Regions from separate parts of the Streptomyces sp. NPDC048255 genome, predicted to be linked through region 1. Evidence: riboswitches for the same ligand, from Rfam matches in the RefSeq annotation. Region 1 holds a riboswitch; the other holds the start of a gene.
The links. A riboswitch is a leader RNA that binds a small molecule or an ion and turns the genes downstream of it on or off. The one in region 1 is predicted to bind thiamine pyrophosphate.

Region 1 (4,627 bases):
GGGACCACGTTCTCGAAGCCCAGGAACCGCGCCACGAACTCCGAGGCGGGCCGCTGCCACACCTCCAGCGGGGTCCCGGCCTGGGCGATGCGCCCGTCGCGCATCACCACCACCCGGTCGGCCAGCGCGAAGGCCTCGCCCTGGTCGTGGGTGACGGCCAGCACGGTGGTGCCCAGCCGGGAGAACAGCCCGCGCAGCTCCACCACGAGCCGCTCGCGCAGCCCCCGGTCCAGCTGGCCCAGCGGCTCGTCCAGCATCAGCAGCCGGGGCGAGGGCGCCAGGGCCCGGGCCAGGGCGACCCGCTGCTGCTCGCCGCCGGACAGGGAGGCCACCGCCCGGCCCTGGGCGCCGGGCAGGCCGACCAGTTCGAGCAGCTGCGCGACCTGGGCCTCGTACGACGACCGGCGGGCGCCCCGCATCCGCAGCCCGAAGGACACGTTGGCGCCGACGTCCCGGTGCGGGAACAGCTGGTGGTCCTGGAACATCAGGCCCACGCCCCGCCGGTGCACGGGCACGCCCGCCTGGTCCGCCCCGCCCAGCAGGACCCGGCCGGCGGACACCTGCTGGAGCCCGGCGACGACCCTCAGCAGGGTGGACTTGCCGCTCCCGCTCGGGCCCAGCACGCACACGGTCTCGTGCTCGGCCACCGCGAGGTCCACGCGGTCCACCACCGCGCGCGCACCGAAGCGGACCGACACCCCTTCCAGCTGAAGCAGGGTCATCAGAACTCTCCGGAGGTCTTGTCGGGGCGCAGCCGCTCCAGCGCCAGCAGGGACACCGCGCACACCAGCATCAGGATCGTGCTCAGGGCCATCGCCTGCCCGTAGTTCAGCTCGCCGGCCCGCCCCAGCAGCCGCGCCACCGCCACGGGCAGCGTCGGCTGGTCCGGCCGGGCGATGAAGACGGTCGCGCCGAACTCGCCGAGCGAGACGGCGAAGGCGAAGCCGGCGGCGATCAGCAGGGCCCGCCGCACCAGCGGCAGGTCCACCTCCCGCCAGGCCCGCAGCGGGGACGCGCCGAGCACGGCGGCCGCCTCACGCAGCCGTCCGTCCACGGCGCGCAGCACCGGCAGCATGGTCCGTACGACGAACGGCACGCCCACCAGGGCCTGCGCCAGCGGCACCAGGATCCACGAGGTCCGCAGGTCCAGCGGCGGCTCGTCCAGCGTGATCAGGAATCCGAAGCCCACCGTCACGGCGGACACCCCGAGCGGGAGCATCAGCAGCGCGTCGAAGCCGCGCACGAAGCGGCCGCCGCGCCGGGTCAGGGCCGCGGCGGCGAGCCCGCCGATGACCAGGGCGATGCCGGTGGCGGCGAGCGCGTACCGCAGCGAGTTCCAGATGGCCTCCAGCGGCGGCACCAGGAAGGTTCCGCCCCCGGCGGCCACGTCCTGGAGCGCCCGGTAGAAGCCGAACCCGTACCCGCCGGGGGCGTCGAAGGACCGTTCCACCAGGACGGCCAGCGGCGCCACGATCAGCAGCGCCACCGTCAGCAGCACCCCGCCGAGCAGGGCGCGCTGGGCCCAGCCGCGCGGCCGGTGCGTGGTGCGGCCCGGGTCCACCAGCCGAAGCGCCGTCTCCCGCTTGCGCACGGTCCAGGCGTGCACGGCGAGGATCCCGCCGATCGCGGCGAACTGCACCATCGTGAGCACGGCGGCGGTCGGCAGGTCCAGGAGCTGCGCGGTCTGCCGGTAGACCTCCACCTCCAGGGTGGAGTACGAGGGCCCGCCCAGGATCAGTACGACGCCGAAGGAGCTGAAGGTGAACAGGAAGACCATCAGCGAGGCGGCGGCCACCGCCGGGGCCAGCGCGGGCAGCGTCACCCGCCGCCAGGCGGCGAACCGCCCGGCGCCCAGGACCCGGGCGGCCTCCTCCTGGCGCGGGTCCAGCTGCGCCCACAGCCCGCCGACGGTCCGTACGACGACCGCGTAGTTGAAGAAGACGTGGGCGAGCAGGATCGCCCAGACGGTGGTGTCCAGCCGGACGCCCCACAGCTCGTCCAGCAGTCCGCCGCGGCCGACCAGGGCGAGGAAGGCCGTACCGACCACCACGGTCGGCAGGACGAAGGGGATGGTGACCAGGGCCCGCAGGAGCTGCTTGCCGGGGAACTCGAAGCGCGCGAAGACGTACGCGCCGGGGAGCGCGAGCAGCAGCGTGAGCGCGGTGGAGGCGAGCGCCTGCCAGGTGGTGAACCACAGCACGTCGGCGATGTCCGGCCGGGCCAGCACCTCGCCGACGCGGCCGAACTGCCAGCCCTCGTCGGTCTTGAGGCCGCGGCCGACGATCGCGGCGACGGGATAGGCGAAGAACAGCCCGAAGAAGGCGAGGGGCACGGCCATCAGGGCGAGCCGCACCGCGACCGCCCGCCGGCCCTCGCCGGTACCGGAGCCCGGCGCGGCGCCCCCCGGCGCCGTGCCCGACTCCTCGGTACCGCCTACTTCACGACGAGCGAGGTCCATGCCTTGACCCACTGCTCACGGTTCTTGGCGATGGTTTCCGGCGTGACGTTCTCCGGCTTCTCGATCACCACACCGTGCTTCGTGAACAGCTCCGGCAGGGCAGCGTCCTTCGTCACCGGGTTCACGAACATGTTGAGCGGCATGTCCTCCTGGAACTTCTTGCTGATCAGGAAGTCGAGGAGCGCCTTGCCGCCCTCCTCGTTCTTGGCTCCCTTCAGCAGACCCGCGAACTCGATCTGACGGAAGCAGGTGCCGGTGGAGACGCCCGTCGGGGCCTCGGCCGGCTGCGGCTCGCCGTACAGCACCTCGACCGGCGGGCTGGAGGCGTAGGAGACGACCAGCGGGCGGTCGCCCTTGGCCTTCTTGCCGCCCGCGGAGCCGGAGAAGCGCTCGTTGTAGGCCTGCTCCCAGCCGTCGACGACCTCGACGCCATTGGCCTTCAGCTTGCTCCAGTAGTCCTTCCAGCCCTCCTCGCCGTACTTGCCGACGGAGGCGAGCAGGAAACCGAGGCCGGGCGAGGAGGTCGCGGCGTTCTCGGTGACCAGCAGGTTCTTGTACTCGGGCTTGACCAGGTCGTCCAGCGTCTGCGGCGGGGCGATCTTCTTCTCGGCGAAGTACGCCTTGTCGTAGTTGACGCAGATGTCACCGGAGTCGATGGGGGTGACCCGGTGCTCCTTGTCGAGCTGGAACTCCGGCTTCACCTCGCCCAGGCCCTTGGCCTCGTACGGCGTGAAGATGCCGTTGTCGAGGGCGCGCGAGAGCAGGGTGTTGTCCACACCGAAGAAGACGTCGCCGCGCGGGGAGCCCTTGGTGAGGATCTCCTGGTTCAGCGCCGCGCCCGCGTCCCCGGACTTCAGCACCTTGACGGTGTAGCCGCTCTGCTGCTCGAACTCCTTGAGGACCGCTTCGGTCGCGTTGAAGGAGTCGTGGGAGACGAGCGTGACGGTCTTGGACTTCGGGGCGTCGCTCGCGCCCGCGGGCTTGTCCTTGGCGTCGCCGCCTCCGCAGGCGCTGAGCGCGGTGACGCCCAGCGCGGCCGCGAGCGCGGCGCCCGCGATCTTCTTGGTGGTGGTGCTCACTGGTGATTCCTCCTGGGATGACCAGGAGAAGACGCGGCCCTGCCCGGCGCTCTTGAAGGAGCGGACGCCGGGCAGGGCGCAACAGCTTGAGTGATGACCGAACTTCCTACCCCGAATGACCGGGGCGAGGTTCAGAGGGTCTGCGGATTGACGGTCCCGCACTCTCAGCGCTGTGGCGCTCCCCTGTCGGAATATGAAATTGGTTCGGCCACAGGGTACCCCGCGGCCGATTACGGACGGCGCTGGCCGGAATCTAGCGCTCCGAGGCCGCGAGCTGGCCGCACGCGCCGTCGATCTCCTGGCCGCGGGTGTCCCGTACGGTCACGGGCACGCCGTGCCGGGCGATCGCCTCGACGAAGGCCTTCTCGTCCTCGGGCCGCGACGCGGTCCACTTCGAGCCCGGCGTCGGGTTCAGCGGGATGAGGTTGACGTGCACGCGCTTGCCCTTGAGCAGCTTGCCGAGCAGGTCACCGCGCCAGGCGTGGTCGTTGATGTCGCGGATCAGCGCGTACTCGATGGAGATCCGGCGGCCCGACTTCTCGGCGTACTCCCAGGCCGCGTCGAGGACCTCGCGGACGTTCCACCGCGTGTTCACGGGTACGAGGGTGTCGCGCAGCTCGTCGTCGGGCGCGTGCAGCGAGACGGCGAGGCGGCACTTGAAGCCCTCGTCGGCGAAGCGCAGCATGGCCGGCACCAGGCCGACGGTGGAGACGGTGATGCCGCGCTGCGACAGGCCCAGGCCGTCGGGCTCCGGGTCGGTGAGGCGGCGGATGGCGCCGACGACCCGCTTGTAGTTGGCCAGCGGCTCGCCCATGCCCATGAAGACGATGTTCGAGAGCCGGGCCGGACCGCCCGGCACCTCGCCGTCGCGCAGGGCGCGCATGCCGTCGACGATCTGGTGCACGATCTCGGCGGTGGAGAGGTTGCGGTCGAGTCCCGCCTGGCCGGTGGCGCAGAACGGGCAGTTCATCCCGCAGCCGGCCTGGGAGGAGATGCACATGGTGACCCGGTCGGGGTAGCGCATCAGCACGGACTCGACGAGCGTGCCGTCGTGCAGCTTCCACAGGGTCTTGCGGGTGGTGTCGTTGTC
Region 2 (4,627 bases), on a different contig from region 1:
AAGTGGGTCGCCGTTCCACTGCTGGCGCTGTTCGTCTTCGGCGGCGTGATCACCACCATCCTCGGCGCCCTCATCGGGCTCGTCTTCAAGCTGCTCCTCTTCGCCGGACTCGTCGGCGGTCTGATCTTCGTCGTCAAGAAGTTCAGCGGCGGCGCTTCGAAGTCCTCGTCCCGCGATTGGTAGGTCCTCGCGCCGGAGGGTGTTCCCGTTGAGCCAGGTGAGGGAACGTGACGCCCGAAACGGCCTACTCTCCGGGAACCGGCCGATAGAGTGGCAATCTGTGCCGTTTCCCCTGGGCACCGAATGTCGGTAAGACCGCACTGACCTGCGGTTATGTCAGATCAACTGCCGAGCACGACCCCCAGGAGCCACGGCATGCGCGGGGGAGGCCCCCGCAGGGCGGGCCACCCCGAGGCCTGCTGCCACGCCTGGGGGTGAGGTTTGTCTTCGGTTCACAACGCCGGTGTGCCGACGCTGATCGGGTCGGTGCAGCGGGCGCTGAGGCTGCTCGAAGCGGTGGGTTCCCATAGCGGGGGAGCCCCGGCGAAACAACTGGCGCGCGAAGCCGGGCTCCCGCTCCCCACCGCGTACCACCTACTGCGCACCCTGACGCATGAGGGCTATCTGCGGCGCGAGAGCGGCGTCTTCCTCCTCGGCGACGCGGCTGGGCGTCTGGCCGGTGCGGGACTCCAGCAGAAACGTCGCAGCATGATCCTCGACTCCCTCGCGCACTTCCGCGACGCGGTCGGGGCTCCCGTCTACTTCGCGGTTTACCGCGAGGGTGAGATCGAGGTCGTGGGTGTCTCGGACACCCCGTCCACCCCGGCCTGCGAGGAGTGGGCCGACTTCCGTGAGACCGGCCACGCGCACGCCATCGGCCAGTGCCTGCTCGGCCAGCTCGACGAGGAGTCGCGCAAGGACCATTTCGACCGGTATCCGGTCCAGGCCGTCACCCCTTACACCGTCGCGGATCTGAGGTCACTGGAAGAGCGGATCAGCTCCCTTGGCCGGATGCAGCCGGTTACGGAGCGTCAGGAGTATTCCTTGGGGACGGTGTGTGCGGCCATCCCGATCACTGCCGGCGACGTGGCCGCAACTATGGCGATTTCACTCCCTTTGCACCAGGAAGACCGATTGCGCTATGCGGTCGATCGACTACGGAGTGAAGTAGGCGCGCTGTTGAGCACCCTCTCGTTCTCTATCAGTATCTGAAAACTCACTCCTTGTGATCTGCTAGCGCTTCCACCACTCTTGTCAAGAGGGCTTGGGGGACCATTCCTGGCCACTTCCACTAGGGGTAGGCAATGCGCGAGTCGGTACAGGCAGAGGTCATGATGAGCTTCCTCGTTTCCGAGGAGCTCTCGTTCCGAATCCCGGTGGAACTCCGGTACGACGCCCGTGATCCCTACGCGGTCCGCCTGACGTTCCACCTGCCCGGAGACGCGCCCGTGACCTGGGCGTTCGGCCGGGAACTCCTCCTCGACGGCATCAACAAGCCGTGCGGTGACGGCGATGTGCACATCGCCCCCACGCAGCCCGAGGAACTGTCCGATGTCCACATCCGGCTCCAGGTCGGGGGTGACCGGGCCCTGTTCCGCGCCAGCGCGGCGCCGCTCGTCGCGTTCCTCGACCGCACAGACCGGATCGTTCCGCTCGGTCAGGAGCGCAATCTGGGTGACTTCGAGGAGAACCTCGACGAGGCGCTCGGCAAGATCCTCGCCGATTCCCGGCAGAACGAGCAGAACGCGGGCTGAGGGAGCCCCGAACCTCGCGCCGGAGCCGCCCCTATCGGCGCTTGCGCCGCCGGCCCCGGCCGCCGCGCCCCGGCCCGGAGGCCGGGGCGGCGGCTCCCGGCCGGTCGGCCGAGACCACCAGCGCGGCCAGCGCCGTGGTCACGGGGACCGAGGCCACGAGCCCGATCGAGCCCACGAGCGTCCGTACGATCTCCTCCGCGACCAGCTCGCTGTTGGCCACCGAACCCATGCTGCTGTTCGCGATCGAGAACAGCAGGAGGAGGGGCAGGGCGGCTCCCGCATAGGCGAGGACCAGGGTGTTGACCACCGACGCGATGTGGTCCCGGCCGATCCGGATGGCTGCCCGGTACAGGGCGCGCGGCCCCATCGACGGGTCGGCCTGATGGAGTTCCCAGACCGCCGAGGTCTGAGTGACCGTCACGTCGTCCAGTACGCCCAGCGATCCGATGATCACGCCTGCGAGCAGCAAACCGCTCATGTCGATGTCCGGGTAGAGCCCGTGGATCAGCCCGGTGTTGTCGTCGGTGTTGCCGCTGAGGAAGGCCCAGTCGATGAACAGGGAACCCAGCAGGCCGATCAACAGCAGTGAGACCAGTGTGCCGAGGACCGCCACAGAGGTCCGGGCGGTCAGGCCGTGACACATGTACAGGGCGATGAGCATGATCGCACTGGCTCCGACGACCGCCACGAGCAGTGGGTTGGAACCCTGCAGGATGGCCGGGAGGATGAAGAGGGTCAGCACTCCGAAACTGATGATCAGCGCGATCAGCGCGAACAGCCCGCGCATCCGGCCGACGAGGACGACGGCGACGGCGAAGATGGCGGCGAGCAGGGCCAACGGGAGCTTGCGGTTCACGTCGACCACGGAGTACTGGAGGTCGCGCGGCGCGTCCGGTGCGAAGGCGACCACCACCTCCTGCCCGTTCTCCAACTGCCGTGGTGCGCCCGGCTGGACGATCTCGACGAAGGTGCGGCCCTTGTCCGGACCCGAGCCGACCTCGACGGTGGCCTTCTTGCACTCGCCCGTCTGAGCGGCCTGGGCCTCACGGCCCTCGGGAGTGGAGGTGTCGCCGGTGGGCGGCACCTGCGCGGCGTTCACGGATTTGCAGTCGACCTGCTCGAGCGAGACGACCTTGCCCTGCTGCGTCTGGCGGTCGAAGCCGACCCCGCTGCGCTCGTGTGCGGGGGCGCCGCCGGGCCAGAGCACCACCATGCCGACGAGGACGGCGGTGGCGAAGGGGATCAGTACGGCCGCGATGACCTTGCGCAGGTGCTTCGAGACGGGTGCCGCCGGGCCGTGGCTGTGGCTGTGGGAATGGCCTGAGGCAGGTCCGTGACCTGAGTGTGCGTGGCCCGTGTGGCCAGTGGGCTCGTTGGGCTCGGTGGGGGGCTGCGGCGAGGACGTCACTGGCAGATCATCGCAAGAGATGAGGGGGCCCACTGTTCAGCACGCCACAGATGACGCTAGCGTGGGGGCACCTTTGCACAACGCGGGAGCTCGGAGCACCGGGCTGAGAGGGCGCTGATCACCGTACGCGATCACAAATGCGTACGGGAAGAGGCTGCGTCGACCGCCGAACCTGTTACCGGGTAATGCCGGCGTAGGGAGATCAGGTCTCATGACCATTCAGGACGCACGCACGCCTGCCGTCAGCCAGGACGCCGACGGCCAGACCGAGCGCCAGCCGGGCTGGCACAAGGGATACCTGGCGGGCTCCCGCCCCGACCTCCGGGTGCCGGTCCGTCAGGTCCACCTCACCAACGGCAAGGACGTGACGCTCTACGACACGTCCGGGCCGTACACCGACCCGCAGATCGAGACGGACGTCCGCCGGGGCCTCGCCCCGCTGCGCGAGAACTGGATCATCAGCCGCGGCGACACCGAGGAGTACGCGGGCCGTCCCGTGCGCCCCGAGGACGATGGCATCAAGCACACCTCGCCGCGCGGTGGCCTCAAGAACCTCGACGCGGTCTTCCCGGGCCGTCCCCGGCAGCCCCGCCGGGGCCGTGGCGGCGCCGCCGTCACGCAGCTCGCGTACGCCCGCCGGGGCGAGATCACCCCGGAGATGGAGTACGTCGCGATCCGCGAGAACGTCTCCCCCGAGGTCGTCCGCGAGGAGATCGCCGCAGGTCGGGCCGTGCTTCCGGCGAACGTGAACCACCCGGAGATCGAGCCGATGATCATCGGTAAGCGGTTCCTGGTGAAGGTCAACGCCAACATCGGCAACTCCGCGGTCACCTCCTCCATCGAGGAGGAGGTCGACAAGATGACCTGGGCGACCAAGTGGGGCGCCGACACGGTCATGGACCTCTCGACGGGCCGCAACATCCACACCACCCGCGAGTGGGTGCTGCGCAACTCCCCCGTCCCGATCGGTACCGTTCCGCTCTACCAGGCGCTGGAGAAGGTCGACGGCCGTGCCGAGGACCTGACCTGGGAGATCTACAAGGACACGGTCATCGAGCAGGCCGAGCAGGGCGTCGACTACATGACGGTCCACGCCGGCGTGCTGCTGCCCTACGTGCCCCTGACGGCCCGCCGCAAGACCGGCATCGTCTCGCGTGGCGGTTCGATCATGGCCGCGTGGTGCCTGGCGCACCACAAGGAGAACTTCCTCTACACGAACTTCGAGGAGCTCTGCGACATCCTCGCGACGTACGACGTCACGTACTCGCTGGGTGACGGCCTGCGCCCGGGCTCCATCGCGGACGCCAACGACGCGGCGCAGTTCGCGGAGCTGAAGACGCTGGGCGAGCTGAACACCATCGCCAAGCGGCACAACGTCCAGACGATGATCGAGGGCCCGGGACACGTCCCGATGCACAAGATCAAGGAGAACATCGACCTCCAGCAGGAGATCTGCGAGGAGGCG

Region 2: it holds a riboswitch for thiamine pyrophosphate, as region 1 does, so the genes downstream of both, thiC (phosphomethylpyrimidine synthase ThiC) here and AB0D94_RS05540 (thiamine ABC transporter substrate-binding protein) in region 1, are expected to answer to the same signal.

Annotation. Positions count from the first base shown of each region.
Region 1 covers NZ_JBEZMA010000004.1:40,245-44,871, forward strand. Annotated here, with positions in the region: gene AB0D94_RS05530 (ABC transporter ATP-binding protein) at 1-722, opposite strand, end outside; gene AB0D94_RS05535 (iron ABC transporter permease) at 722-2,338, opposite strand; gene AB0D94_RS05540 (thiamine ABC transporter substrate-binding protein) at 2,434-3,537, opposite strand; TPP riboswitch at 3,623-3,732, opposite strand; gene rlmN (23S rRNA (adenine(2503)-C(2))-methyltransferase RlmN) at 3,791-4,627, opposite strand, start outside.
Region 2 covers NZ_JBEZMA010000001.1:200,611-205,237, reverse strand. Annotated here, with positions in the region: gene AB0D94_RS00970 (DUF5326 family protein) at 1-183, shown strand, start outside; gene AB0D94_RS00965 (helix-turn-helix domain-containing protein) at 475-1,212, shown strand; gene AB0D94_RS00960 (SsgA family sporulation/cell division regulator) at 1,305-1,754, shown strand; gene AB0D94_RS00955 (YibE/F family protein) at 1,786-3,195, opposite strand; TPP riboswitch at 3,235-3,379, shown strand; gene thiC (phosphomethylpyrimidine synthase ThiC) at 3,374-4,627, shown strand, end outside.